3 regions of the Citrobacter sp. MNAZ 1397 genome follow, and region 1 is predicted to be linked to each of the others. Evidence: predicted binding sites of a transcription regulator. Region 1 holds the regulator's gene; each other region holds the start of a gene.

What was found. The regulator CRP, encoded in region 1, controls carbon source genes, mostly activating them, when cyclic AMP is high. The targets are predictions, from matches to a motif close to ATGTGANNNNNNTCACAT.
Positions count from the first base shown of each region.
Region 2: the regulator CRP is predicted to act here: its motif matches at 7,507-7,524, upstream of L2097_RS06065 (iron-containing alcohol dehydrogenase).
Region 3: the regulator CRP is predicted to act here: its motif matches at 3,084-3,101, upstream of L2097_RS01265 (YfcZ/YiiS family protein).

Region 1 is NZ_JAKIVH010000003.1:418,229-428,375, forward strand. It holds gene L2097_RS19140 (cytosine deaminase) at 1-195, shown strand, start outside; gene ppiA (peptidylprolyl isomerase A) at 348-920, shown strand; gene ficA (FicA/YhfG family antitoxin) at 1,027-1,197, shown strand; gene L2097_RS19155 (putative adenosine monophosphate-protein transferase Fic) at 1,187-1,789, shown strand; gene pabA (aminodeoxychorismate synthase component 2) at 1,820-2,392, shown strand; gene argD (bifunctional acetylornithine/succinyldiaminopimelate transaminase) at 2,472-3,692, shown strand; gene L2097_RS19170 (YccS/YhfK family putative transporter) at 3,689-5,767, opposite strand; gene crp (cAMP-activated global transcriptional regulator CRP) at 5,821-6,453, opposite strand; gene L2097_RS19180 (OsmC family protein) at 6,763-7,167, shown strand; gene L2097_RS19185 (phosphoribulokinase) at 7,268-8,137, opposite strand; gene L2097_RS19190 (YheU family protein) at 8,189-8,407, opposite strand; gene L2097_RS19195 (hydrolase) at 8,408-9,424, opposite strand; gene L2097_RS19200 (NUDIX hydrolase) at 9,515-10,147, opposite strand, start outside.
Region 2 is NZ_JAKIVH010000001.1:1,297,695-1,307,841, reverse strand. It holds gene L2097_RS06105 (methyl-accepting chemotaxis protein) at 1-386, opposite strand, end outside; gene sad (succinate-semialdehyde dehydrogenase) at 487-1,875, opposite strand; gene ptrR (putrescine utilization regulator PtrR) at 1,980-2,858, shown strand; gene L2097_RS06090 (GNAT family N-acetyltransferase) at 2,812-3,294, opposite strand; gene L2097_RS06085 (L-lactate dehydrogenase) at 3,442-4,386, shown strand; gene L2097_RS06080 (DeoR/GlpR family DNA-binding transcription regulator) at 4,473-5,234, opposite strand; gene L2097_RS06075 (D-threonate 4-phosphate dehydrogenase) at 5,236-6,222, opposite strand; gene dtnK (D-threonate kinase) at 6,215-7,450, opposite strand; gene L2097_RS06065 (iron-containing alcohol dehydrogenase) at 7,626-8,765, shown strand; gene L2097_RS06060 (dihydrodipicolinate synthase family protein) at 8,787-9,671, shown strand; gene L2097_RS06055 (sodium:solute symporter family protein) at 9,747-10,147, shown strand, end outside.
Region 3 is NZ_JAKIVH010000001.1:300,596-310,742, forward strand. It holds gene L2097_RS01250 (formate/nitrite transporter family protein) at 1-398, opposite strand, end outside; gene mlaA (phospholipid-binding lipoprotein MlaA) at 707-1,459, shown strand; gene fadL (long-chain fatty acid transporter FadL) at 1,506-2,834, opposite strand; gene L2097_RS01265 (YfcZ/YiiS family protein) at 3,205-3,489, shown strand; gene fadI (acetyl-CoA C-acyltransferase FadI) at 3,653-4,963, shown strand; gene fadJ (fatty acid oxidation complex subunit alpha FadJ) at 4,963-7,110, shown strand; gene sixA (phosphohistidine phosphatase SixA) at 7,320-7,805, shown strand; gene smrB (endonuclease SmrB) at 7,871-8,422, opposite strand; gene prmB (50S ribosomal protein L3 N(5)-glutamine methyltransferase) at 8,586-9,518, shown strand; gene aroC (chorismate synthase) at 9,554-10,147, shown strand, end outside.

The DNA.
Region 1 (10,147 bases):
GGTATTGTGACAGGCAATCCGGCGAATATGATCATTTTGCCGGTTGAGAGCGGTTTTGACGCGGTGCGATGTCAGTCACCGGTGCGCTGGTCCATTCGTCAGGGGCGAGTGATAGCCACTACGCAACCCGCGCATAGCTGGATTCAAACGGACAGCGGGGGTGAAGAAGTGGCGTTTTATCGCAAGAGTGAGTGAAGGGGGTAGCAGAATGACCACACAATGCGTGGTCAGGCTGCGTAACATATGTTTCAATTGCGTAAAATTAAGTAAAAGGCTGGCCTGGTGGCGGAGTGCTCTTTAGAATCAAGCCACTCGCTTTCTTACCTGTATTTCGTTAAGGAAACCTCATGGTTAAATCGACTCTGGCGGCAATGGCGGCTGTGTGTGCCCTTTCTGCAATCTCCTCTTCCGCACTGGCGGCAAAAGGCGATCCTCATGTTCTGCTCACCACGTCAGCTGGCAACATCGAACTGGAGCTGAACAGTCAGAAAGCCCCCGTGTCGGTGAAAAACTTTGTGGATTATGTAAATAACGGTTTTTATAACAACACCACGTTTCACCGCGTGATCCCGGGTTTTATGGTTCAGGGCGGTGGTTTTACAGAACAAATGCAGCAAAAGCAGCCTAACCCGCCCATCAAAAACGAAGCGGACAACGGTTTACGCAATACGCGCGGTACCATCTCCATGGCCCGTACGGCAGATAAAGACAGCGCCACCAGTCAATTCTTCATCAACGTCGCCGATAACGCCTTCCTGGACCACGGCCAACGTGATTTTGGCTACGCGGTATTTGGTAAAGTTGTCAAAGGGATGGATGTTGCCGACAAGATTTCTCAGGTTCCAACCCACGACGTCGGCCCTTATCAGAATGTGCCGTCGAAACCGGTTGTTATCCTCTCTGCCAAAGTCCTGCCATAATCTTTTTCTCGCACGGGCCGTTCGGTCTGTGCGCGTTCTCCTCCCTGCGTGACGTGAAATTGCTGCTTATACTTGTGGCACATGAGCGAGACATCAGGGAGGCGTTATGACCAAAAAACTCACCGACCGACAAAAATCCCGTCTCTGGGAACAAGACCGTAATGTCAATTTTCAGGCCAGCAGGCTTCTTGAAGGCGTTGAAAGCCCGCTGGTAACGCTCACACCCGATGAGGCGATGACGCGGATTGCAGCGTTAAGGAGGCACTATGAGCGATAAATTCGGCGACGGTCGCGATCCTTATCTCTACCCTGGCCTTAATGTAATGCGTAACGCGCTGGGTATTCGTGAGGCGAAACGCCTGGAACAGGCGGCATGGGAACTCACGGCGTTACGTGCCGCCACGCTGGAGCTGGGGCCGCTGGCCCGCGGGCTGCCGCATCTTTGCGCCATTCACCGCCATATTTACCAGGATGTCTTCGACTGGGCCGGGCAGGTGCGCGAAGTGGACATTTATCAGGGGGATACCCGTTTCTGCCATTTCGAATACATCGAAAAAGAAGGCAATGCGTTAATGCAATCGCTTGAAGACGAAGAGTGGCTACAGGGGCTCGGGAAGGAAGAGTTTATTGAGCGACTGGCCCATTACTATTGTGAAATTAACGTGTTGCATCCCTTTCGTATTGGCAATGGCATTGCCCAGCGAATTTTCTTCGAACAGCTTGCGCTGCATGCCGGGTACCGGCTGGACTGGCGCGGGATTGACCCGGAAAACTGGAGTAAAGCGAATCAGGCCGGGGCGATGGGCGAGCTAAAACCGCTGTGTGAGATCTTTGGCAAAGTGGTAAGCGAAGCCGTCGAAACTGAGTAGAATAGGGCGGCTTAACATGATGAGGCCGCCATGATCCTGCTTATTGATAATTACGACTCTTTTACCTGGAACCTGTATCAGTACTTTTGCGAACTGGGCGCGCAGGTCGAGGTCAGGCGTAATGATGAGATCACCCTGGCGGATATTGCGGCTATTGCCCCTCGAAAAATCGTGATATCCCCGGGCCCCTGTACACCGGATGAATCGGGGATCTCGCTGGACATTATTCGCCACTATGCTGGCACGTTGCCGATTCTCGGCGTCTGCCTTGGTCACCAGGCCATTGCCCAGGTCTTTGGCGCCCGCATTGTCCGGGCGAAGCAGGTTATGCATGGCAAAACCTGCCCGGTAACCCATACCGGGCAGGGTGTTTTTCGCGGCCTGAATAATCCGTTAACGGTTACCCGCTACCATTCCCTGTTGATCGATCCGCCTTCGTTGCCAGACTGCTTTGAGGTGACCGCCTGGAGCGAGACGCAAGAGATTATGGGCATTCGCCATCGTCAATGGGATCTGGAAGGGGTGCAGTTTCACCCGGAAAGTATTCTTAGCGAGCAAGGCCATGAGTTGTTGAATAACTTTTTGCATCGCGCCGATTTTTAGTTGCCATTGAGTGATTTTTTATGCATATTTCGTGATTATATTTTCACTTCTACTTCTTGTATAAAAAGGGTGGGGTTACATGGCAACTCAGCAGGGTGCAATCACGCGCGCAACATTTGACGAAGTCATTTTACCAATTTTCGCACCGGCCGAATTTATTCCGGTGAAAGGGAAAGGTAGCCGTGTTTGGGATCAGCAGGGGAAAGAGTACGTCGATTTTGCGGGGGGCATCGCCGTTACCGCGCTGGGGCATTGCCATCCGGCGCTGGTGGAGGCGTTAAAAACGCAGGGCGAAACGCTGTGGCATATCAGTAACGTGTTTACGAATGAACCCGCACTTCGCCTGGCGCGTAAGCTGATCGACGCCACTTTTGCTGAACGTGTCGTGTTTATGAACTCCGGCACCGAAGCCAACGAAACGGCATTCAAACTGGCGCGTTATTATGCATCTACACGCCACAGTCCGCATAAAACCAAAATCATCGCTTTCCACAATGCGTTTCATGGTCGTTCGCTGTTCACCGTGACCGTCGGTGGTCAACCGAAATATTCGGACGGCTTCGGGCCGAAACCCGCGGATATCATTCACGTGCCCTATAACGACCTGCATGCGGTGAAAGCGGTCATGGACGATCATACCTGCGCGGTCGTGGTTGAACCGATTCAGGGCGAAGGCGGAGTGACGGCGGCAACGCCGGAGTTTTTACAGGGATTGCGTGATCTGTGCGATGAACACAACGCGCTGCTGGTGTTTGATGAAGTGCAGTGCGGGATGGGACGCAGCGGCGATTTGTTCGCCTACATGCATTATGGTGTGACCCCGGATATCCTGACCAGCGCCAAAGCGCTTGGCGGTGGTTTCCCGGTAAGCGCCATGCTCACGACCCATGAGATCGCCAGCGCGTTCCACCCGGGTTCCCACGGCTCAACCTATGGCGGTAACCCGCTGGCCTGTGCCGTTGCCGGTGCGGCATTCGATATTATCAATACACCAGAAGTCTTAAATGGCGTAAATACGAAACGCGAACTGTTCGTCAAACATCTGCAAGACATCAACGCGCAGTACGACCTGTTCAGCGAAATTCGCGGCATGGGTCTGCTGGTCGGTGCGGAGCTGAAACCGCAGTACAAAGGCCGCGCGCGCGATTTCCTCTACGCTGCGGCGAATGAAGGGCTGATGGTACTTAATGCCGGTCCTGATGTGATGCGTTTTGCGCCGTCGCTTATCATTGAAGAGAGTGATATCGAAGAAGGGATGCAGCGCTTCGCGAAAGCAGTTGCCAAAGTGATTAACATTTAAGGTCGCAAGCGGCGAGTTAACCAAATGCCGTGATGTGGACGCTGACGCCATGCCACCGACGAAATGGTGTGCATGGTGTTCAGATGCCCCAGGATCCGCTGCAGATGTTGTTCCAGCGTGCTCATAGGGCCATGCGTCATGCTCTCCGGCGCCTCCAGAATATTCACATCCCCTGAACTTCCCGGACCATCATACTCCAGACGCTGCTGACAACGTTGCAGGGCAATTTCGCATGACTGCAGGTAACGCTGTGCCAGATCCGGCGTGAGCATAGTGTGTTCCCGCGCCAGCGTCGTCATCGCATTAATATGTTCGACAATAAACTGACTGTGCGTGACCCACAGTTTCATGTCCGCCAGGTAGCGCGTATCAAAGCCAGGCTCCTGCATGGCCTGATTAAGCGAGTTAAAGAGCGCATTGTGCGCCTGGTTTACCCGCATGCGCTGCCAGGCCAGCGGAGTCGGCTGAGGATCATCGCTCAGGATCAGACGAATGGCGTCCTGGTAGGTTTCCAGCGCGTCATGAGCATTTTTTCGCAGCAGGCCGCTTTGCCATTGAGGCCACAGCCAGACCATACCGCCAAAGGCAATCAGGCAGCCAATCAGCGTATCGATAAGACGGGCAACGATAAACTGGTCGCCATTCAGGGTGAGCAACTGGAGCGTATATACCGCGGTGAGGGTAAAGCCCACCATCGCCCAGCCGTAGCTTTTGCGGATAATCAGATAGCTTACCAGCGTCACGATCAGCATCGCGGTCAACGTGAAACCTTCCGGTACGTGGTAGTGCAGTGTCGCGCCGGCAATGATCAACCCGGCCAGGGTGCCTGCCGCCCGGTGCAGAATGCGTACCCGTGTCGCACCATACCCGTTTTGCGTAACAAACATTACCGTCATCATTATCCAGTAGGGTTTAGGAAGATGCAGCGCACTGCCCATCAGGCTGGCAATACTGAGCATGACGCTAATGCGTGCCGCATTACGCAAGGCGGAAGATTTCAACGAGAGATAACTTTTGAGGGCCGGGATCAGGGGCAAGCGACGCTGCTTCTCTGCCATCAGATCGCGTATATAGAGCGGGCGCTGGGTACGCAGCACACGGGCTATCTGGCTGAAATGCCAGGCGCAAAACTGCCCAACCGGGTTATCCGGGTGCTGGCGGGCAATTTTCTCCAGCGCGCCAATTTGTTTATCCATATTGAAGCGTTTGGGGTAGCGATGATAAAGAATATCATCGGCGATAACCCGTAACCGCGCGGCAACGGTTTGCGCATTCCAGCGGATAACCTCTTCGGCATGGCTGCGTTCTACCAGTTCCTGGACTTCCTGCGGTTGATGCAGACTAACGGCAATGTGTTCCTGTAAGTCCAGAGCGACCTGGAAAACGCGGCGTAACCGCTTGTAGTCGTTGTTATTATTCGCCGCCAGCATATGCAACTGTTGATAACACTGGCTGATCATATCCACCGCCTTTTGCTGACGTGTCAGCAGCGGGGGGAGGGCTTTTTCTGGATCGACATGTTGCGTCAGCAGGCTGTATTTCGCTTCGCAATAGTCCGCCAACTGGCGATACAGCAGGCTCAATGATTCACGTAGCGGTTGCTCCCGCCATAGCCAGAACCAGAAGGCGTTAAACGCGCCGTACCACAGGGTACCGAACCCATAAATCAGCAATGGTTCCCAGACAGGCATATTTCCGGCGAGGCTTAACGTGAAGATAGCGGCGATAAGCGAGGCGGGCAGCAGGCGTCCGTGAAGCGCGCTGATTTCTGCCGTTACGCCCAGGATAAGGGTCAGACCCGTCAAAATGATCGGCAGGGGGAGCGCTTGCGCCAGAAGCAGTTGTACTGCAAGGCTGCTACCCGCAAAAAGCGAACCGCCGATGATCAGACGTTTAAAAAAGCGTTTGTGTGGTGTATCCAGACCCGCAATATTGCAACAGGCGGGAACGAGTGAGAAAAGCAGCCCCTGCTGTAAATGGCCCAGAATGAGTCCGACAGCCACAGGAAGGCATAACACCAGCGTTTGTCGCAGTGCATAGTTGATTTCGGGGTGATAAATCAGCCTGCGCCACATGGGGAAGAGAGACAAAAACGGCGCATCGTTAAGGGCGATGCGCCGCTTGAGAATTAACGTGTACCGTACACGACGATGGTTTTACCGTGCGCGGAGATCAGGTTTTGATCTTCCAGCATTTTCAGGATACGACCAACGGTTTCGCGGGAGCAACCGACGATCTGACCAATTTCCTGACGGGTAATTTTAATTTGCATACCGTCCGGGTGGGTCATTGCATCCGGCTGTTTTGCCAGATTCAGCAGCGTCTGTGCGATACGGCCTGTCACATCAAGGAAGGCGAGGTTACCGACTTTTTCTGAGGTGACCTGCAGACGACGCGCCATCTGGGAAGACAAACGCATCAGGATATCCGGGTTCACCTGAATTAACTGGCGGAATTTTTTGTAGGAGATTTCGGCCACTTCACAAGCGGTTTTGGCGCGTACCCATGCACTACGCTCCTGACCCTCTTCGAACAGACCCAGTTCACCGATAAAATCTCCCTGGTTAAGGTAAGAGAGGATCATCTCTTTACCTTCTTCATCCTTGATTAGCACAGCCACTGAGCCTTTGACGATGTAATACAACGTTTCCGCTTTTTCACCCTGGTGAATCAGCGTGCTCTTCGACGGGTACTTATGAATGTGGCAATGAGACAAGAACCATTCGAGAGTCGGGTCTGTTTGCGGTTTGCCAAGCACCATGCGCGGTTATCCTCTGTTATAAGCTGGCTCCAGACGCTGGATTCACATATCGCGTCCGGGGTTGCAATCTATCTTCCCCATACCTGGGAAGTGGACCGTCAGACATGCCTGCGGCCTGTAATATGTGATGTCCTCTGCATACATGCATAACGTCAATGTATCACTGTAGCATCCCGATTGTTTTAGCATAGCTTTTGTCGCCTGTCTCCTGGTGTCTCGCTTCAGCTTGACGCAGGTCGCCTTCCGTTGCGCGTTTTCTTATGTACGCGTAATCTGTAAAGAAAATTGTAACTCCGGAGTGAATTAAAAATGCAAGCTCGTGTGAAATGGGTAGAAGGTTTAACGTTCCTTGGCGAGTCTGCGTCCGGGCACCAGATCCTGATGGATGGTAACTCAGGCGACAAAGCCCCCAGCCCGATGGAAATGGTGCTGATGGCGGCGGGGGGATGCAGCGCTATCGATGTTGTCTCTATCTTGCAAAAAGGCCGTCACGATGTGAAAGACTGCGAAGTGAAGCTGACATCGGAGCGCCGCGAGGAGGCTCCGCGTCTGTTTACGCATATCAATTTGCACTTTATCGTGACCGGCAAAGAGCTGAAAGAAGCGGCTGTATCGCGTGCGGTGGATCTCTCTGCTGAGAAATATTGCTCCGTGGCATTAATGCTGGAGAAGGCGGTGAAAATCACGCACTCGTATGAAGTGATTGAGGCCTGAGAACGCAGGCCGGATAAGCGAAGCGCATCAGGCGTTTTCCCCGGTGGCGCTGCGTGCCGGGATACCCTGGCGGGAGCCGATGTTGCGTCCCGCCGGAAGGCTATTGAATCTTCTTCCCTTCCATCAGCCGCTGTACCAGCGGCGTCATGATAAGCTCCATCGCCAGCCCCATTTTTCCGCCCGGCACCACCAGCGTGTTCATGTGCGAAATGAATGACCCCTGGAGCATTGCCAGCAACCAGGGATAGTCGATCCCTTCCAGATTACGAAAATGAATAACCACCAGGCTTTCATCCAGCGAGGGGATCACTTTAGCGGCGAACGGGTTGGAGGTATCTACCGTCGGCACACGCTGGAAGTTGATATGGGTGCGGGAAAACTGGGGAGTAAGGAAGTTGATATAATCTTCCATCGAACGCACCACTGAATCCATTACCGCCTCACGGGAATGGCCGCGCTCACTGGTATCACGCACCAGCTTTTGAATCCACTCAAGGTTAACGATCGGAACCACGCCCACCAGCAGATCGACATGGCGGGCGACATCATGCTGTGGCGTCACCACGCCGCCGTGTAACCCTTCATAAAAAAGCACATCTGTTGGCTCTGGCAAGGGTTGCCAGGGGGTGAAAGTGCCGGGAACCTGATTCCAGGGAACGGCTTCATCATAGGTATGCAGATATTTTCGCGCCTGGCCTTTACCGGTTTGTCCGTACTCAATAAACGTCTGTTCCAGCAGCCCGAAGTCATTCGCTTCCGGGCCAAAATAGCTGATATGTCGGCCTAAATCCCGGGCTTTACGGATTGCCATGTCCATCTCAGGGCGGGTATAGCGGTGAAAACTGTCACCTTCGACCTCGGCGGCATGCAAATTCAGTTGAGCAAAGATTTTGCGAAACGCGAGGCTGGTGGTAGTGGTTCCCGCACCGCTGGAACCTGTTACGGCAATAACCGGATGTTTAGCGGACATAGCAGCTCCCTGAGTAACCCATTGTTGTAAACGAAGCCAGCCGTCAGTGCGTTACTCGTGAAACTGCGAGCGCGGCATAATGTTGACGGTTTCGTGCAGTTCTGACCACACCAGCACGGCTTCGCCGTTTTTCAGTTGCCGTCTCACATCGGCGACCTTTTGTTCGAGTGAGCGCTCATGTTCACCATAATCGGTGCCTTCACGCAAGACAAAGCTTTCAATCAGGTTGTCGAGCGTCTCAGGCGCCAGATCCTGCCAGGGAATAATCATTTAGCTTTCCAGATAAGTGTGCAGCCAGTCGGGGATGCGCTTTTCCAGCCACATTTCCGGGCGCAGTAACGTGCCGCCCACAAACCCCACGTGACCGCCATGTTCGGTGAGTTGATATTCTATTGACGGTGGTAATGTCTGCATATCGGGGATCACATTTTGATCCATAAAGGGATCGTCTTTCGCATGGATGATCAACGTTGGTTTGCTGATTTTATTCAGCAGCGGCATAGCACTGCACTGACGGTAATAGTCAATCGCATCGGCAAAGCCATGGATGCGCGCCGTAATCGCATCATCAAAATCGCGCAGACGACGCAGACGTTTCAATTGTGGCAAATCAACAGGTAAAGATCCTGGATAGGCTTTTAATTTGCGCGACGCGTTGGCTTTCAGCAAGTTGAGCAGGTAGTGTTGATACACCCGCGAAAAGCCGGTTTCGATATGGGCGCTGCATGCTTCCAGCACAAAGGGGGCAGAGACAATCACTGCGGCATCGAGGGGGACGCGATTTTCCTCTTTGGCCAGCAGACAGGCCAGCATATTGCCGCCCAGCGAATAGCCCACCGCGGCGGTGGGGACCCGGCCAAATTCCCGTTGCAACCAGTGCAAAAACCAGGTGCCGTCTTCGGTTTCGCCGGAGTGGTAGATACGGTTAAGACGGTTAGGTTCACCGCTGCAGCCACGAAAATGCATCACCACGCCCAGCCAGCCGCGCGCTTTTGCCGCTTCTATCAGTCCATGAGCATAAGGACTGTGCAGGCTACCTTCCAGCCCGTGAAAGACCACCAGACGCGGTTTATGTTTTGCCTGCGCAGGGTCTTCGCTCCAGGCGAGATCCACAAAATCGCCATCGGGCAGTTCCAGGCGCTGCCAGGTCGGAGTAAAGCCCAGTTTCCGGCGGATCAGTCGCGGTAGCATGGTCTGGAAATGCGGATTGCTTCCACCGCGTAGTGGGCGGAAGGTGGAAGAATCATCCGCCATTTCCGGGAATCGTGAAGGTGTAATTTCAGCCATAGTACAGAACAATAGAATCAAGAATGGGACAACTATAGCCGCACGATGTTGCGCCGTTTTTTCATTTCGCGGGACATCGCGCAGGCTATATTAATCCGTCAGTAAATTTCGGGAAAAGAGATGAATATCGACATCCGGCTTACGGCGCCATACGCGCGCTTTTCGCGCACCAGTCGCTACGCTCTCGCCTGTCTCTTCAAACATACCTGAGGCCTCAAATCGGCGAATCAGGCTTTTTCGCTGGATAGGCTGGCCGAGAATAATCTCCGTCGCCTCCTGCAATTGCGTCTGGGTAAACGTATCAGGCAAACAATAAACTGGCAGTAAAGAGTACATCGTTTTCTGCCGTAACCGTTGTAGCGCAGTCTGAATGATTTCCCGATGATCGAAGGCCAGATCGATATCATCCAGCCCGGTTACCGGCATCCATTTGGCATCGCTCACGCTGGCGATATGCGGTGCGCAGGCGACCCAGGAGATTAACGCATACCAGGCGATGGTCAGACTCCAGCCACGGGGATCGCGTTTTGCCCCGGAAAAAGTATCCAGTTGTTCCAGCCAGGAAGGAGAGACGCCGGTTTTCTCTGTCAGCTTACGTAATGCCGTGGCTCGCGTGGAGTCGTCCTGTTCCATATCAATAAACCCGCCAGGCAGGCCCCAGCGTCCCCGTTGCGGGTGACTCGCACGTTTTACCAGTAAAACGCGAAGTGCCTTCTCATGCAG
Region 2 (10,147 bases), on a different contig from region 1:
TCTTTCGGGGGATTCATCGCAAGCCAGGCCTGCCAGGCTTTCTGTGACGTCGCAAGCGCAGCCTGAGCTTCATCCATCAGGCTATGCCAGCTACCATCAGAACCGGTCTCTTTATCCTGCATAAAATAGACACCCGCGCGGTTAAGCAGATCACTTGCCGCCAGTAATGCTACACGGGCTTCATCTACTTTCACTTGTTGCAGGTGAGTGTGTTGATTGAGTTGTTCATTGTGCTGCGCATCGCGTAACGACAGGGTGAGAACGAAGGATGACGCTATCTGGAGTGCGGAAAAAAGTCCGATTATCCAGAAGATACCTGCCAGTAAGCCAAACTGCCGGGGTGTCAGTTGCCGAAAAATTCGGCGAAAAATTTGCTTTAAGTTCATGATATTCTTCTATAACCTCACGATGCCCGCGAGTTTACGAAAGAACTATGACGAAACCATGACATTCACAGACGGCGCACCCCGCAGGGCGCGCCTAAGATCACAGGCGATCTTTCCATACGGTTTGCGCATTACAAAACTCGTGCAAGCCGAAATGTGACAACTCACGGCCAAATCCGCTTTTCTTCACACCGCCGAAGGCGACACGGGCATCGCTGGCACTGTATCCGTTAATAAAGACCCCGCCACACTCCAGGCGGGCGGCAAAATCCTCTGCCAGCGCCATATCCGCGGTAAATACCGTCGCCGACAGACCAAAATCGCTGTCATTGGCCAGCTCAAGGGCATGTGCCGCATCGCGCGCCACGGTGATGGCTGCCACCGGGCCAAACATCTCCTGACGAAAAGCGGTCATCTCCGGCGTCACATGGGTCAGTACGGTTGCCGGATAGTAGTTCCCTGCCCCCGAAGGTTTCACGCCGCCAAGCGCCAGGGTTGCCCCCTCACTCAGAGTCGCCAGTACCTGTGCGTGCAACTCATCGCGCAGGTCGTAACGCGCCATGGGGCCAAGGTAGGTGCTCTCATCCAGAGGTTCCCCCTGTGGCAAGGCCGCGGCCGCCGCGATAAATTTCTCCGTGAAAGCATCGGCAATGCCGGCCTCCACAATAAAGCGTTTTGCCGCCGCGCAAACCTGTCCGGTATTTTGATAACGTCCGGCCACTGCCGCTTTCACGGCCAGATCGAGATCCGCATCATTGAGGACGATAAACGGATCAGAACCGCCCAGTTCGAGAACACATTTTTTCAGCGCGGCGCCTGCCTGGGCGCCAATCGCCGCCCCGGCACGCACGCTGCCGGTGACGGTGACCGCCGCAATGCGCGGATCGTTTATCGCCTGGCTCACGCCGTCGTTGGTGGCATTTACCCAGCCAAACACGCCCTGTGGTACGCCCGCCTCGGCAAAGATTTTGCCTGTCAGATCCGCACAGCCCAGCACATTCGGCGCATGTTTAAGCAGATAACTGTTGCCCGCCAGCAGAATCGGCACCGCGCCGCGCAGTACCTGCCACAGCGGAAAGTTCCATGGCATCACCGCCAGAATCGGCCCCATTGGTCGGTATTCAATCGTCGCCCGATTGTTTTCTACCAGGGTCGCTTCCGAACCCAGCATCGACGGACCGTGGTCGGCGTACCAGTCGCACAGATTGGCTGATTTGGTGACTTCACCGCGCGCCTGGGTTATCGGCTTGCCCATTTCTTGAGAAATCAATTGCGCCATCGCCTCACCATGGCGGCGTAATACCGCGCCGACCGCGCGCAAGACCTGCGCACGCTCAGCGATACTTTTTTGTCGCCACTGGCGATACCCGCTGGCGGCAAGTTCCAGTGCCGCGTCAATGTCTTCACGACTGGCCCAGGGCGTCGCCGAGAGGGTTTCTCCGGTTGCCGGATTGACAGAAATAGCATGGGTGGCAGATGAAATTGACATAATTCTCTCGCTTTCGCTGTTCAGGTATTGCGCTATGGTCGCTGAATTTGCTATTTCTGAAAACTGAATAATATTAACTTCACTATTCACGAATGGAGAACACTATGGATTTAACGCAGCTTGAGATGTTCAACGCCGTGGCGCAAACCGGCAGCATTACCCAGGCCGCGCAAAAAGTGCATCGTGTGCCGTCAAATCTCACCACCCGCATTCGCCAGCTGGAGGCGGACCTCGGGGTAGATCTCTTTATTCGTGAAAACCAGCGGCTGCGTCTTTCCCCCGCCGGGCACAGTTTTTTACGCTACAGCCAGCAGATCCTCGCGCTGGTTGATGAAGCGCGGATGGTGGTGGCCGGTGACGAGCCGCAGGGACTGTTCTCACTTGGCTCGCTGGAGAGCACCGCCGCGGTGCGCATTCCGGCCACGCTCGCGAAATATAACCAGCGCTATCCGCGCATTCAGTTTGATCTGGCAACCGGGCCCTCCGGCACCATGATCGACGGTATTCTCGATGGCACCCTGAGCGCCGCCTTTGTCGACGGACCGGTAATGCATCCCGGGCTTGAAGGGATCCCTGTCTATCGTGAAGAGATGATGATTGTCGCCCCACATGGCCACGAGCCCATCACCCGGGCGGCCCAGGTGAACGGTTCCAGTATTTATGCGTTTCGCGCCAACTGTTCCTATCGTCGCCATTTTGAGAGCTGGTTTCACGCCGATCAGGCGACCCCCGGTAAAATCCACGAAATGGAGTCCTATCACGGGATGCTGGCCTGTGTGATTGCCGGGGCCGGGCTGGCGCTGATCCCACGCAGCATGCTGGAAAGTATGCCCGGTCACCACCAGGTTGGCGCCTGGCCGCTGGCGGAAAACTGGCGCTGGCTGAATACCTGGCTGGTGTGGCGGCGCGGTGCGAAGACCCGCCACCTGGACGCCTTTATTGAGCTGCTGAACGCCGATCCGCAGTCAGCCGTTTTTCCATAAAAATGCTGAGCGGATCTTCTGCATAAGGGGCAAAAGCCTCCCGCTGCTGATATCCACTGCGCGAATAAAGACGGACCGCCGCGTGTTGTTTAATGCCCGTTTCCAGGCGCAATGTGTGGCATTCGCGATCCCGTGCCGCATGCTCAAGGGCTACCAGCAGCTTTTCCCCCAGTTGCTGGCCGCGATGGTGCGCATCAATATAGACCCGTTTCATCTCGCCGGTACCGTCGTCATTAAGGACTATGGCACCACAACCGACCATCGCACCGGACGCATCCACGATGGCCTGCATGATGACGCGCTCAGGTGGCAAAGATGCCAAATCGAGGAGATGATTGCTCTCAGCCGGGTAAAGTTCAGCCTGATATGCATCAAGGGCGGCAATCAGGGCGCGAATACCTGGCTGAGTTGCCGAGGCAGGAATAAAGGTATACATGACTCCTCCTGTTATTGTTCTGTTAAATTACGCGCAAACCCTGCTCACTTCGCCATACAATTAACTTATATATCCCTGTCCGGATTGCATAAAATGCGCCTGCGGCGGTAATTTACGCTCACGCGTAATCGTGATAACGGAAGAGAAATGAATACCAGAGCCCGCAAAGTGATGATCATCGGTACCGGCAATGTTGGCGCATCGGCGGCTTACGCCCTGCTGAATCAGAACATTGCCGAAGAGTTGATCCTTGTTGATTTGAATCGCGATCGCGTTGAAGGTCATGTGCAGGATCTGGCGGACGCCGCCGCATATATGCCGGGCATGATGCATATTACCAGCCGCGATGCCGCTGACTGTGCCGATGTGGATATTGCGGTCATCACCGTCTCCGGTGGCCCGCTTAAGCCAGGGCAGACCCGCCTGGACGAGCTACAGAACACCGCGCGTATTGTCAAAAATATTGTGCCGCAGATGATGGAAAACGGCTTTAATGGCATCTTTCTGATTGCCACCAACCCCTGTGACATCATCACCTGGCAGGTATGGAAACTCTCTGGCCTGCCGCGCAGCCAGGTCATTGGTACCGGCGTCTGGCTCGATACCACCCGATTGCGGCGCGCGCTGGCGCAAACGCTGGATATCGGCGCGCAAAGTATCGACGCGTTTATCCTTGGCGAACATGGCGACACTCAGTTTCCGGTGTGGTCGCACTCCTCCGTTTACGGTTCGCCGATTGCCGATGTCTGGAAGCGGCGTACCGGGCAAAACATCGATTTTGACGGGCTGGCAGAGAGCGTTCGTAAACACGGTTTTGAAATTTACGCCCGTAAAGGCTGCACCGAGTACGGGATTGCCGGGACGATTGCGGAGATCTGCCGCAATATCTTTACCGGTAGCCACCGCGCGCTGGCGATCTCCTGCGTGCTTAACGGTGAGTATGGCGTGAGCGATGTCGCCATTGGCGTGCCTGCGGTCCTGACCCAGAGCGGCGTGCAGCAGATTATTGAGTTACAGCTTGAAGCGGACGAAGTGGCGAAATTTAACCACTCCGTGTCGGTGATTAAGCAGAATATCTCTCGCCTGCCGTAACAGGCGACTCGCTGCTATCGAACAAACGGCGTGGCAATGAGCACGCCGTTTGTTTTAACGAAATAGAGCAATCAATGGGCAGGATGCTAACTGGCAATGGTTAACCGGGCAGGCAAGACGGCAAGTTTCTGGCGAATATCGTCGCCAAGGTGACTGTCGGTGACAATGTCCGTCAGCGAATCAAGACGGGCGACATTAAACAGCGACCACGCCCCGTATTTACTGCTGTCAGCCAGCAACACCCGACGCTGTGCATTATCAATCAACGCCCGTTTCAGCGCCGCTTTCTCTTCGGTTGGCGAGGTGATGCCTTTTTCCAGATCCCAGCCGTTACAGCTAACGAAGGCCAGATCCGGCCAAATCCCCTGCAACAGCTTACGACCATGATCGCCGATGCATGACTGGCTGGTATCATCAATTCGCCCGCCAATAATGGTCACTTCGATTTGCTTAAACTCAGAGAGAAACAGCGCGATATGCAAATCGCTGGTGATGACCCTCAGCGGCAGATGCGTCAACTGGCGAGCGAGTTCAATCATGGTGGTGCCCGCATCAAGCACAATGGCGTCGCCCGCTTTCACCAGCGACGCGGCCGCACAGGCGATAGCATGTTTTTCCGACAGATTACGCTGCATTTTCTCAAGCGTTGTCGGCTGCGAGGGGATAAACCGGTTAAGCGTAACGCCGCCGTGTGAACGGCTTATCACCCCTTCCTGATCGAGTTTGATCAAATCGCGGCGAATGGTGGCAGGAGACGCGTTGGTGATTGTCACCAGTTGGTCTACCGTTACCAGATTATGGCCTTTCAGATAATCCATAATCTGTTCTAACCGGTTATATCCCTTCATATTATTCTCGTGTGATTTGCATAGCTAACTGGATGGAGACCGCCATGCTCTCCGGTTTCGCTTTTCCGGTCCAGGCGATATCAAAGGCGGTGCCATGATCCGCAGAGGTACGGATAAACGGCAAACCAGCAGTGATATTAACCCCATCGTAAAAGCCCAGCAATTTTAAAGGAATATGCCCCTGATCGTGGTACATCGCCACCACCATGTCATACATCCCTTCATTGCACTGCATAAAGACCGTGTCCGGCGGGCACGGGCCGTAAACGTTGAGCCCTTCGGCTTTCATCGCTTCAACCGCCGGGCCTACGGTAGTGATCTCTTCATCGCCAAACAGGCCATTTTCTCCGGCATGCGGGTTCACCCCGGCCACCGCGATACGCGGGTTTGCAAAACCAACACGTTTGAGGAAAGTATCCGCCACACGAATTACCGTCTTGATACGATCCTGATTCAGGGTATCAAGGAATTTACGCAGCGCAATATGAGTGGTGACGTGAATCACTTTGAGTTTGTCGGTATAGAGCACCATCGCATAGTCGTTAATATTGGTCAGTTTCGCCAGCAGCTCGGTATGACCCGGATAGTGGTGACCACCTGAGTGCAGCGCTTCTTTGTTCAGCGGTGCGGTGGCAATGGCTTTTACTTCGCCGGCCATCGCCAGTTCCGTCGCGCGCCGCACGCAACGGTAGGCCAGATCGCCCGCCTGGGCTTGTACTTTGCCGGGTTCCAGCGCCTGCGGATCCGCCAGCGGTTCATCGAGCACGTTAATCACGCCAGGCGCGAAGCGGGCGTCGCTGACCTGGTTGATAATGCGCAGTTCCGCATGCGGCGTCACGTTCAGCGCCAGGATACGGTTGAACGTTTGGGCGCACCCCACAACCACAACCGGCGCCCCGGACAGCTCCCCTTCGACCAGCGATTTAATAATAATCTCCGGACCAATCCCCGCAGGATCACCCATCGTTACGGCAATAATGTTAGTCACTCGACTTCTCCTCAATAAAATACAAAACCTTGCGCAACGTGGTTTCGTCGCCAAAACCGCCCGCTTTGGTCATCACTGGTCGTTGCCATTCGCAACCTGAAAAATATCCCCAGGGCACGCATTCAGCGGCGCGCCCACGAATCTGAAACCCTTTTGCTCCCAGCGCCCTGGCGACAGCTATCGCCACATCTCCGCCGGAGAGATAAAGTCCGTCAGGCGTACTGTGCTGCAGTACATCCCGGGTCAGTGCACCTAAATAATCACAAATACGCTCACCGCACTCCGCCCGGCTCAGCCCCCAGCGCTCGCATAGCGCAGCCACCTGATGGCGCGCCTGTTCATCCGGGCAGGTATGCACCAGACAGTGTTTGCCCGCGTTAAGCGCGGTGGTAATCGCGGCGCGGTAGTCGGTGGAAGACGGCTGGAAGACATCATTGATATCAATAAAGATGTGTTCACAGCGAGGATGCTGCGCAGCTGTACGCACCTGTTTTTGAGCGATTTCACTCATTGAACCGACCACCGCCAGCACCACCGCCTGTTTTTCCGGCGCCAGACGGCGTGACAAGGCGTCACACAGCCCGGCAGAACCCACCAGCAACGGCCTTTCGCTCGCCTGCATAGCATGGGTGATGATGTCATCCAGATCGGCGTCCGTTTGCGCATCCACTACCAGTAGCACAGGTGCTTGTGCACGGGCGTGTGAGAGCGCGACGGGTAATTGTGAGGGGGTAATGTTCTGGCTATGCCCGATAAAGAGCGCTCCCACATCCGCGCTGGTAATCGGCGTTTTCGGATCGCTGGCAAACTCGGTGTCGGTGAGCAGTACGCCATTTACCAGGCATTTCCCCTGCCGGGTAATGCGTCCTGCCGCTGGAAACGCCGGGGCGATAATCACCGCCGCCGCCCCCGTAACCTGCTGCATGGCCATCACTTCGGCTCCCGGATTACCGCGTAGCGTGGAATCTATCTTTTTTACCAGCCACGTCGGCGAATACTGACGTAATACGCTTTCAGTCAGCGCGGCCACCTTCTCTTGTGCCGCATCCGCCGTCAGTGCGCGGCTATCGCTGTTATAAATGAGCGCCTGCGCATCGCTTTGGTATGTCGCTTCCAGCACGACGTCCACACGCATCCCTGCCTGCGCCAGGCTCACGCCCGCATCGTTCGCGCCTGTGAAGTCATCGGCCAGAATGACCACTTGTTGGTCCGAGGTTTGTTTGTTCATCCCTACTCCGGGTCGTTACGTTCTGGATATGATTATATTCAATCATAATTGATTATATGTGAGCAAGATCAACTTATTTAATTTGCGAATAAATTATAAATTTATGCCATACAGTGACCGTGATTGAAAAAATATGATTGATTTCAATCACCACAAAGACAGACAGGAGAACGTTGTGGTAACAATAAACAGCACCCTGATAAGCGGCGCAGGGGCCATTCCCGCCATCGCGCCATTGCTTACGGGTAAAAATAAACTCTTACTGGTTAGCGACAGCAACGTCATCAAACTTGCCGCAACGCAACAGATCCTGACACTGCTGCAGGCGGAAGGCCGACGGGTACAGGTTATTGACAGCGTACCGCCAGAACCCAGCCAACATGATGTCGCCCGTATTCTTGGCGGCTCGCCGGACTCAGCATTCGATCTGGTCGTGGGTATCGGCGGCGGCAGCGTTCTCGATGTCACCAAACTGTTATCGGTCCTCTGTCATCCTCGCTCACCCGGCCTTGACGCCCTGCTCGCCGGGGAAAAACCGACCGCACGCGTCCCTTCTTTATTGATTCCGGCCACCGCAGGGACCGGATCTGAGGCCACGCCAAACGCGATCCTGGCGATCCCGGAACAGAACACCAAAGTGGGCATCATCTCTCCGGTATTGCTGCCGGATTATGTCGCGCTGTTGCCGGAATTGACCACCAGCATGCCAGCGCATATCGCCTCTTCTACCGGTATTGATGCCCTGTGCCACCTGATTGAATGCTTTACCGCTACGATCGCCAACCCGGTGAGCAATAACGTAGCCCTGACCGGTCTGCGTAAGCTTCTGCACAATATCGAAACCGCCGTTAGCGAGCCGCACAACCTGACCGCGCGCCTCGAAATGTTATGGGCTTCTTATTACGGCGGTGCGGCAATCACCCATGCCGGGACGCATCTGGTGCATGCGCTCTCCTACCCACTGGGTGGCAAATACCATCTGCCGCACGGTGTCGCGAATGCCATTCTGCTGGCCCCCTGTATGAAAGTGGTGCGCCCGTACGCCGTCGAAAAATTCGCGCAGGTGTGGGATCTCGTTCCGGACGCCGACACCACGCTCAGCGATGAGGATAAATCCCACGCGCTGGTGGATTACTTTGCTGCGCTGGTAAAACGCCTCGATCTGCCGGACAACCTGGAAGCGCTGGGGGTACCGCGTGCGGATATTCCGTCGCTGGCCGATGCCGCCCTGAACGTTAAGCGCTTGATGAATAACGCCCCTTGCACGGTTGATCACAGCGCCGTGCAGGCGATTTACCAGACATTGTTTCACTGATTTATCACGGAGAGATGTGCAATGAGTAAGAAAATTGAAGGCGTGCTGACGGCGATCGTCACGCCTTTTGATGCAGAAGGTGGATTGAATGTTCAGTCACTGAAAGAACAGGTCAATCGCCAACTGACGGCCGGAAACGGCATTTTCTGCGGCGGCACCAACGGTGAGTTTTTTGTGCTTAACGAGCAGGAAAAAATCACCGTCACCGCAGCCTGCGTTGATGAAGTGGCCGGTCGCGCCAATGTGGTGGCACATATTGGTGAGATCGCTACCCGCGAAACCATCCGTCTGGGTAAACAGATTGAAAAACTGGGCGTCGACGCGGTTTCCGTGATCACCCCCTATTTTGTCCCCTTAAAACAAAACGAATTAATTACCCATTATACCGCCGTCGCGGATGCCCTCAGCGTACCGGTATTTCTGTACAACATCCCTGCCCGCACCGGGAATACCCTTGAACCACAGACTGTCCGCGTGTTGGCGGAACATCCGAACATTATTGGCATTAAGGACAGCGCAGGCAGCTATGAAAGCCTGAGTGGATTTCTGAACGCCGTTAAAGATATCGAGAATTTCGATGTCCTGAATGGACCGGACTCCCTGATTCACCGGGGATTCGTGGAAGGATGTTCTGCCTGTATCTCTGGTCTTGCGAACGTCGCACCAAAAGAAATCAATGCCATTTGGTCGCATTTCAGGGCTGGCGACGTGGAAGGCTCCCGTCAGGCACAAGAAAATGTCACCGGTCTGCGTACCGATCTCTATAGCGTAGGGTTCTCTCCGGCGGCGGTTAAAAAAGCAGTGCAACTTATGGGCTATAACGTCGGCGAAAGTCGTTATGCCGTTTCATTTACCGAAGAACAACAGCTGCAAATTCGCCAGATCGTAACGCAGTACGTGCGTTAAGGCGTTTTTCATTCGTCATTAGAATATTGGGCACCTCAGGTGCCCTGGCTTCACTCGCCCCAAAGAGAGGCAAAGATGAACACGTTTACTTCACAAGATACCCTGATCATTGTCGGTATAGTCATTGCCTATATCGTCTTTACCACCTGGCTTACGTTCCGTTTACGCAGTAAAAACTCCGGCGACTTTATGGAAGGCTCCCGCGCGATGCCGGCCTTTATCGTTGGTATCTTATTAATGTCTGAATACATTGGCGCGAAATCAACTGTCGGTACCGCACAGGCCGCCTTCGAAGGCGGGATTGCCGCCTCATGGTCAGTTCTGGGTGCGGCTATCGGTTTCCCATTGTTTGGCCTGCTGCTGGTCAAACGCATTTATAACACCGGCAAAATCACCATCTCCGGCGCAATTGCAGAGAAGTACGGCAACAGCACCAAGAACATCATTTCTATCATCATGATCTACGCATTGCTGCT
Region 3 (10,147 bases), on a different contig from region 1:
CATGAAGGCTTTTGCATCACCGGCAGTACAGCGGTAACGGTGTTTTCGGTAAAAAGCTGCTGGCGGGCCATAATCACAATAATAAAGCCGAAGGTATAGCCGAGGTTTTCCAGAATAAAGGCAGCCGGTACGCCTGCGAGCTGAACGTGAAAAATCCCTTTTGCCAGCAACGAGGCGCCCATCGACAGCCCGGCGGCGATGGCGGACCAAAACAGGGCCATGGCGTCGCGTTCCAGCTCTTTTTCGCCGTCCTGACGGATATGCTCATGGATAGCCATCGCGCGTGAGGGGAGGCGCTCTTCATCTACCTCAATATGCTCGCCACCTATTTTCTCTTCGCTTTCGACTTCAATTTCATCGGTGTGCTTGTCAATTTTCTCGTCTTTGATGCCGTCCATATTGCCTCTGTCTACGTGTGACCCATGGTCTAAGCGTAGCGGCTTTTTTTACCAGGTCTGGCGGGATCCTCCGAATTTGGTGGCGATGGCAACTATGGCGATATGGCTTTGGCGAAGATGAGATAACATTGTCACGAAACGAGGGGGCAAACTGCGACTATGCTCAATATGAGATTCGCACGTTGCGTAGACAACACAAGGCGTGCTGATACAATGCCTTGCATGTTTATGACGCGAACCGAGGCAGATTGCGTTTGTGCCCTTCTGGATGGCACTCAGCGAAAGCCATTTTCTTCAGGGAGACACCTATGAAATTTCGTGTGTCGGCGATTGCGCTGGCAACCACACTGTTGGCGGGCTGCGCCAGTTCAGGAGACACGCAGGGGCGTTCAGATCCACTGGAAGGATTTAACCGCACCATGTACAACTTCAACTTTAATGTCCTGGACCCGTATGTTGTGCGTCCCGTTGCGGTGGCATGGCGTGATTATGTGCCGCAGCCCGCGCGTAACGGCCTGAGCAACTTCACCAGCAACCTTGAAGAACCGGCCATCATGGTGAACTACTTCCTGCAGGGCGATCCCTATCAGGGGATGGTTCACTTTACGCGCTTCTTCCTCAACACCTTACTGGGTATGGGTGGCCTGATGGATGTGGCCGGTATGTCGAACCCGAAATTGCAGCGCGTTGAGCCGCACCGTTTTGGTAGCACTCTGGGTCATTATGGCGTTGGCTATGGGCCTTATATGCAGTTGCCTTTCTACGGCAGCTTTACGCTACGTGAAGATGGCGGTGATATGGCGGATACGCTCTATCCGGTGCTGTCCTGGCTGACCTGGCCGCTGTCGGTCGGTAAATGGACGGTGGAAGGCATTGAAACACGTGCTCAGTTGCTGGATTCCGACGGCCTGCTGCGTCAGTCTTCCGACCCGTACATCATGGTGCGTGAAGCCTACTTCCAGCGTCATGACTTTATCGCCAATGGCGGTAAGCTCAAGCCGCAGGATAACCCGAATGCTCAGGCGATTCAGGGCGACCTCAAGGAAATCGATTCCGAATAAACGAAAAGGTGAGCACGAAGCTCACCTTTTTTATGCCTGCGATAAATCAGAATGCGTAGTTAAAGTTCGCGCCATACAGCCACGCACGCCCTTCTGAGCTAAATTTGTACGGGCCTTCCTGGAAGTTCACTTTCTGACCGTGCATATAGGATACGCCGACATCCACAGACGCATCTTTGTTGAACGCATACGTGGTACCTGCGCTCAGCCAGAAACGGTCCTGATCCGGAATGGAGATAGAACGTTTGTCTGCCGGAACCGGGCTGTCATCAAAGGCGATACCGGTACGGAAGGTCCAGTTATCGTCCATATAGTAGGTGGTACCCAGTGCGATACGGTAAGAGTCTTTAAAGCTTTCATCTTTATAGAACAGGGTCTGGCCGTTGCTGTTTGTCGCTTTCAGCTCCTGGAACTGACTCCAGCTGGTATAGGCCATGCTGTAGTGGATAGCCCATTGCGGCGCAACGCGGTTATAACCTGAGATTTCCCACATCTCCGGCAGGTTCAGGGTCAGAGAACCACCGGTTGTACGGCCATTGGTGCCCATTGGCAGACCGAAGTTGCCGAGGATTTGGTTATAGGCCGAAGGCAGGCTGCTCTTGTAATCACCATCAAAGTCGACTTTCACCTCAGAACGGTAGGTTAAGCCGTAACGGTTGTTTTTATCGATTTCGTAAAGAATACCGGCGTTCCAGCCAAAGCCCCACTCATCACCTTTCAGATAAGCTATCTGCGTATCAGCCGGGATACCTGCAACCTGCTGCGCCAGACCCGGAATCGGTGGCAACGCGCCTGAACCCGCAACGATTCTGCCCAGATCGCCTGCGTAACGCTCAATCTTCGCTTTGGCGTATACCGCATCAAAGCCCAGGCCGAAACTCCAGTGGTTATTCAGACGATAAGCACCGCTGAGGTTCAGGTTCAGGGTTTCCAGGTCTGTTTTGCCGGCATATGCGCCTGCCGCGTAGTCGCTATTAAACTCGGTCGCTAAACCGTAGTTAGAGGTAATGGACGCGCCCCAGCCAAACTGATCATTGATTGGTGCGACGAAGTGCAGGTTTGGAACCCATGCTGTTGGCGCGATGTTTTTCGAATCCAGGCTGGCACCTGATGGTGATGTGCCTGAAATATCAACACCCGGATCAACGAAAATAGCGCCAGCGGAGAACGTCGGACGGTCAAACATCATAATCAGAGCAGGGTTGCGGCTGGCGTTGCCCGCATCATCTGCAATTGCGCCTTCGCCGGAATAAGCGCGGCCAAGACCAGAAGAAGAAAATTCGTTGAGCTGGAAGCCTGCGGACCAGGCCTGGGTTGAGACGATTGCCACTGCAACTGCGAGTGCAGATTTGGTAAACAGGTTTTTCTGGCTCATGACCAAAACCTCATCCGGTTATTTTTATTTAAACTATGTTACGTGGTGTAACAGGAGCGCGAAGTGTAGGGTCTGCGGTACGTCATAGAAATCAGACCAGTGGCGAGAGTATAGGTCTGACCAGAGGAAATGTTGCAAGCTTGTATATAAAATTTTTCAATTGTGATCTTCGAAACGGGATCTGCGTGGCAAAATTGCGGCCAGCGTCGCTCATGATTATGGGTGGTTTTTGTTCTGGATCATTTTTAAGTGTGATTTCGGTCACTTAGGGACTTTCCTCACATTATCGACTGGAGACAGGTTATTGAGGGGGGTAAAATATGCACAACGTTTATTTGGCACCTTGGGTGCGAATTCAGAGGAAATCACAATGAGTAAATGCAGTGCTGATGAAACCCCGGTTTGCTGCTGTATGGATGTTGGTACCATCATGGACAACTCCGATTGCACCGCCTCTTATAGCCGTGTGTTCACAAACCGCACCGATGCAGAAGAGACACTGGCTGCGCTGACGGCGCGCGCGCGTGGCGTAGAGTCAGATCCATGCCAAATCACTTCGACGTTCACTGAGGTTGACGGCGGTGTGCGTCTGGATATCGATTTTGTTTTTGCTTGCGAAGCGGAAACCCTGATTTTCCAGCTGGGTCTGCGTTAATCTTCCTGCCTGCGCTCCTGCTTCTGCGGGAGCGTTTTTTTCAATCATCTCTGTGTTTTACCTCCCACTTTTTTCTTTCCCTCATTGGCTAAATGTAAATAATTAGTTAAGACTGTTATCAGGTCAGACCACTAGTGCATCATGCTGTTAACAGGGGAGTGTTATGAGTCAGGCATTACCGCTTGTCACCCGTCAGGGCGACCGCATCGCCATTGTCAGTGGATTACGTACGCCATTTGCCCGTCAGGCAACGGTATTTCACGGTGTCCCGGCTATCGATCTTGGCAAAATGGTGGTGGGCGAGCTCCTTGCCCGAAGTGAAATCCCGCCGGAAATCATTGAACAACTGGTTTTTGGCCAGGTGGTGCAAATGCCGGAAGCCCCTAATATCGCAAGAGAAATCGTACTAGGAACGGGCATGAGTGTGCATACCGATGCCTACAGTGTGAGCCGCGCCTGCGCCACCAGTTTCCAGGCCGTAGCAAACGTTGCCGAAAGCCTGATGGCGGGGACGATTCGCGCGGGTATCGCGGGTGGTGCTGATTCTTCTTCTGTATTGCCCATCGGCGTGAGCAAAAAACTGGCACGTGTGTTGGTCGATGCCAACAAAGCCCGCAGTGCAGGACAAAAACTAAAGCTCTTCTCCCGTTTACGGCTACGTGATCTCTTGCCAGTGCCGCCTGCGGTGGCAGAATATTCCACCGGTTTACGCATGGGGGATACCGCAGAGCAGATGGCGAAAACCTACGGCATCACGCGTCAGGAACAGGATGCGTTAGCCCATCGTTCTCACCAGTATGCGGCACAGGCCTGGGCGGAAGGCAAGCTGGCGGATGAAGTGATGACCGCCTATGCACCACCTTTTCGCGAACCGATAACCCAGGACAATAATGTCCGGCAAAACTCCAGCCTCGCGGACTATGCCAAACTGCGTCCGGCCTTTGATCGCCGACACGGTACTGTGACCGCCGCGAACAGCACGCCACTCACCGATGGTGCGGCAGCGGTGATCCTGATGACCGAGTCGCGGGCGAAAGAGCTGGGTTTGCAGCCTTTGGGATACCTGCGAAGTTATGCCTTCACCGCCATTGACGTACAGCAGGACATGTTGCTGGGGCCCGCCTGGGCGACGCCGCTGGCACTCGACAGGGCGGGGCTGACGATGGCGGATTTAACCTTACTGGATATGCACGAAGCGTTTGCATCGCAAACCCTGACCAACCTGAAACTGATGGCCAGCGAGCGCTTTGCCCGCAATGTATTAGGCCGGACACAGGCAACGGGCGAGGTGGATGACAGCAAATTTAACGTGTTGGGGGGATCGATTGCTTACGGGCATCCCTTTGCGGCGACCGGGGCGCGGATGATCACCCAAACCTTGCATGAACTGCGCAGACGCGGCGGTGGATTTGGTCTGGTCACTGCCTGTGCCGCAGGTGGGCTTGGGGCAGCTATGGTTCTGGAGGCCGAATAATGGAGATGACCTCAGCATTTACACTCAGTGTCCGCCCGGACAATGTTGCCGTTGTCAGCATTGATGTTCCCGGCGAAAAGATGAACACGCTAAAAGCCGAGTTTGGCAGCCAGGTTCGCGCCATTCTCAAACAAATCCGCGAAAATAAACAGATACGTGGCGTGGTGTTCATTTCCGCAAAACCAGATAATTTTATCGCCGGTGCGGACATCAATATGATTGATCGCTGCAAAACGGCCAAAGAGGCCGAAGATCTGGCGCGCCAGGGGCAACAGATCATGGCCGAGATCCACGCTCTGTCGATCCCGGTGATCGCCGCCATTCATGGTCCATGCCTGGGCGGCGGGCTGGAACTGGCATTAGCCTGTCACCGCCGTATTTGTACCGATGATGCGAAGACGGTCTTAGGGCTGCCTGAAGTTCAGCTTGGGCTGTTGCCTGGTTCCGGCGGTACCCAGCGACTGCCGCGTCTGGTCGGAGTAAGCACCGCGCTGGAGATGATCCTTACTGGTAAGCAACTGCGCGCGCGTCAGGCGTTAAAAGCGGGGCTGGTGGATGATGTCGTGCCGGTTTCTATCTTGCTGGATGCCGCCGCAGAGCTTGCTACACAAGGTCGTCCTGCCAGCCGCAGCCTGCCGGTACGTGAACGCCTGCTGGCCGGGCCGCTGGTACGTGCGCTGTTATTCCGCATGGTCGCAAAAAAAACAGAGCAAAAAACCCAGGGCAATTACCCCGCGACGACCCGTATTTTGAATGTTATCGAAACGGGTTTAAGTCAGGGCAGTAGCAGTGGCTATGATGCGGAGGCGCGCGCGTTTGGTCAGCTGGCAATGACGCCGCAATCACAGGCGCTACGGCATATTTTCTTTATCAGCACTGAGGTAAAAAAAGACCCTGGCAGCCCGGTTGCGGCCGGTCCGCTTCGTGCTGTCGGTATTCTCGGTGGCGGGTTGATGGGCGGCGGAATTGCCTACGTGACGGCAGGGAAGGGTAACCTTCCTGTTCGCATAAAAGATATTAATCCGAAAGGTATTAACCACGCGCTGAAATATAGCTGGGAACAGCTTGATAAAAAGGTGCGTCGCCGCCATCTCAAATCTGCTGAACGTGACGCGCAAATGGCCCGCATTTCCGGTACCACGGACTACAGCGGTTTTTCCCATCGGGATGTGGTTATCGAGGCCGTTTTCGAAGATTTGAACCTTAAGCAACAGATGGTCGCGGAGGTTGAAGCACAGTGCGCGCCGCAGACCATTTTTGCCTCCAACACTTCTTCGTTGCCCATCGGCGATATTGCTGCCAAAGCGGCGCGCCCCGGTAACGTTATCGGATTACATTTTTTTAGCCCGGTGGAGAAGATGCCATTGGTGGAAGTTATTCCCCATGCCGGCACCGATGAACAGACCATTTCGACAGTGGTGAAACTGGCCAAGAAGCAGGGTAAAACGCCGATTGTCGTGGCGGACAAAGCGGGTTTTTACGTGAACCGTATTCTGGCGCCTTATATGAGCGAAGCGATGCGACTGCTGAGCGAAGGGGAACGTATCGAGAATATCGATAAAGCGCTGGTAAAATTTGGCTTTCCTGTCGGCCCTATCCAACTTCTGGATGAGGTGGGCATCGACACGGGGACCAAAATTATCCCTGTGCTGGAGGCTGCCTACGGTGACCGTTTTAGCGCCCCTGCAAGCGTCGTTTCTGCAATATTGAATGACGATCGCAAAGGCAGAAAAAATGAGCGTGGTTTCTATCTTTACGGTAAGAAAGGGCGTAAAAGCAAGAAACAGCCTGACCCGGCAATTTACCCGCTTGTGGGGGCTTCTGGCACAGGCAAATTATCGGCAGAACAGATTGCCGAACGATGCGTCATGATGATGCTTAACGAGGCTGCACGCTGCTTCGCCGAGAAGGTGATCCGCAGCCCGCGCGATGGTGATATTGGCGCGGTGTTTGGCATCGGTTTTCCGCCTTTCCTGGGCGGCCCGTTCCGCTATATGGATACCCTTGGCGCGGGTGATATTGTCGCAACTCTACAGCGCCTGGCTTCGCTTTATGGGGAACGTTTTGCTCCTTGTCAGCTTTTGTTACAAATGGCTGAACGAGGCGAAACTTTTTGGGGCAAGAAGGAAACTGATTTTGTAAGTTAAGGTCAAAAAAGGGTAAATCCAGCTTTAAATGAAACAGCGATGGTTATTTTGTAAACAGTCATTGACTATACTTACGCCATTGAGGTAAAAAACAGCGTTTCATTCATCGAATGGATCAGGCAAAATGCCCGGCCATTGATATTTCCTGTCGTAATGGAACTGTTCACGCGGGGAGTGTTAATGCTTCTGGTTAACAAAAGCGGTGCAATATGCAAGTTTTTATCATGCGTCACGGCGATGCAGCCCTCGATGCAGCCAGCGACTCAGTTCGTCCCTTAACCCCTTGTGGTTGTGACGAATCGCGTCAGATGGCAACCTGGCTGAAAGGTCAAAAAGTGGATGTCGAACGTGTTCTGGTCAGCCCGTTTCTTCGTGCTGAACAGACGCTAAGTGAGGTGGGTGAATGCATGAACCTGCCCGACAACGTGGATGTCCTGCCCGAACTGACCCCTTGTGGTGATGTTGGTCTGGTCAGTGCCTATCTCCAGGCGCTGGCAAACGAAGGTACCTCTTCCGTGCTGGTGATTTCTCACCTGCCGTTGGTGGGTTATCTGGTGTCCGAGCTTTGCCCGGGTGAAACACCGCCAATGTTTACCACCTCCGCGATTGCCAGCGTGACGCTGGATGAGAGCGGTAAAGGCGTTTACAACTGGCAAATGAGTCCCTGCAACCTGAGAATGCCAAAAGCAATCTGATTCGCCGGACCGTGAAAAAAAGCCGCACTTGTGCGGCTTTTTACGTTTCTGTCTGTCCGTTGCGTTCAGGGAAGCTCTGGCGGCTGCCACTCTTCGACTTCAATCAACACCAGTATCGCAGCATCGCCACCGTACTCTTTGGGAGCCTGGTGAAACGCCATTACATGCGGATGCTGTGCCAGCCAGAGAGGCGTCTGTTGCTTAAGGATATGTTTACCGTGCCCGTGCATGACGCAGGCGCAAAAGACATGTTCACGTCGGCAGGCGGCGATCAGCGCCCCCAGTTCCTGCTTGGCCTGTAGCTGCGTTAAGCCGTGCAGGTCAAGAAACAGATCCGGGGAATAATCACCGCGGCGGATCTTCTTGAGTTCAAAATGGCTGACATCGTCGCGCACATACTTCACCGGCCCTTCGGTATTCAGCAATGGCTGAAATTCATCAGAGAAATAATGGCTGTTATCTGCCTGCTCCGACAACAGGCGCTTCACCGGAACCTCAGTGATTTTTTTACGTGTCGGGCGGTGCACTACCGTATCCTGTTTTATTTGACGCGTGCCGGTCATCAATTGTCGGAACAGCGTCTGCTCCTCCTCGCTAAGCGATGGTTTCTTTTTCATCTGCGCATCTCATCTTTTATTTCTTTTAGTGTACCCGACTCGCTCCCTGCTGTTCAGCAAAATGCATTTTTAGGCCGCGACGCGAAGCGACAATGCTGATTTATCGCCGTCTTCATGGCAAACTAGCCGCCGAATTTCTTGCGAGCGTGTCCTGGAGGATAAGATGGATAAAATTTTCGTTGATGAAGCAGTAAGTGAACTGCATACCATTCAGGACATGTTGCGCTGGTCGGTAAGCCGATTCAGCGCGGCAAATATCTGGTACGGTCACGGTACGGATAACCCGTGGGATGAAGCCGTACAACTGGTATTGCCAACCCTTTACCTGCCGCTGGATATACCGGAAGAGATGCGCAACGCGCGCCTGACCTCCAGCGAACGTCACCGTATCGTTGAGCGCGTCATTCGCCGCGTCAATGAACGTATCCCGGTTGCCTATCTCACCAATAAAGCCTGGTTCTGCGGCCATGAGTTTTACGTTGATGAGCGCGTACTGGTGCCGCGCTCGCCGATTGGTGAACTGATCAATAACCACTTCGCCGGCCTTATCGACGGACAACCGCAGCACATTCTGGATATGTGTACCGGTAGCGGCTGTATCGCCATTGCCTGCGCTTACGCCTTCCCGGAGGCGGAAGTGGACGCGGTGGACATCTCCCCGGATGCGCTGGCGGTAACAGAACACAACATTGAAGACCACGGGCTGATTCATCACGTCACGCCGATTCGCTCCGACCTGTTCCGTGACCTGCCGAAAGTGCAGTACGACCTGATTGTGACCAACCCGCCGTATGTTGATGAAGAGGATATGTCTGATCTGCCGTCAGAGTATCGCCATGAGCCGGAGCTGGGGCTGGCCTCCGGTAGCGACGGTCTGAAACTGACGCGCCGCATTCTGGCGTGTGCGGCGGATTACCTTACCGATAATGGTGTGCTCATTTGTGAAGTGGGCAACAGCATGGTACATCTGATGGAACAATATCCGGATGTGCCGTTCACCTGGCTTGAATTTGATAATGGCGGTGACGGTGTCTTCATGCTGACCAAAGCGCAGTTGCTGGCCGCACAGCAACATTTCAGCATTTATAAAGATTAAAACGCTAATAACATAACGACGACAACGGAGCCGTGATGGCAGGAAATACTATTGGACAACTCTTTCGCGTAACGACCTTCGGCGAATCGCACGGCATCGCGCTGGGCTGCATCGTCGATGGTGTACCGCCGGGCATTCCACTGACCGAAGCCGACCTCCAGCATGACCTGGATCGACGCCGCCCCGGAACCTCACGCTATACCACCCAACGCCGTGAGCCGGATCAGGTGAAAATTCTCTCCGGCGTGTTTGAAGGCGTGACCACCGGTACCAGCATCGGCCTGCTGATTGAGAATACCGATCAGCGCTCCCAGGATTACAGCGCAATCAAAGATGTGTTCCGTCCGGGGCATGCTGATTACACTTACGAGCAAAAATATGGCCTGCGCGACTATCGTGGCGGTGGCCGTTCCTCGGCTCGTGAAACCGCAATGCGTGTGGCGGCTGGGGCAATTGCCAAAAAATTCCTCGCGCATAAATTCGGCATCGTGATCCGTGGCTGTCTGACCCAGATGGGGGATATTCCGCTGGAGATGAAAGACTGGGAACAGGTCGAACAGAATCCGTTCTTCTGCCCGGATCCGGACAAAATCGACGCGCTGGACGAACTGATGCGCGGGCTTAAAAAA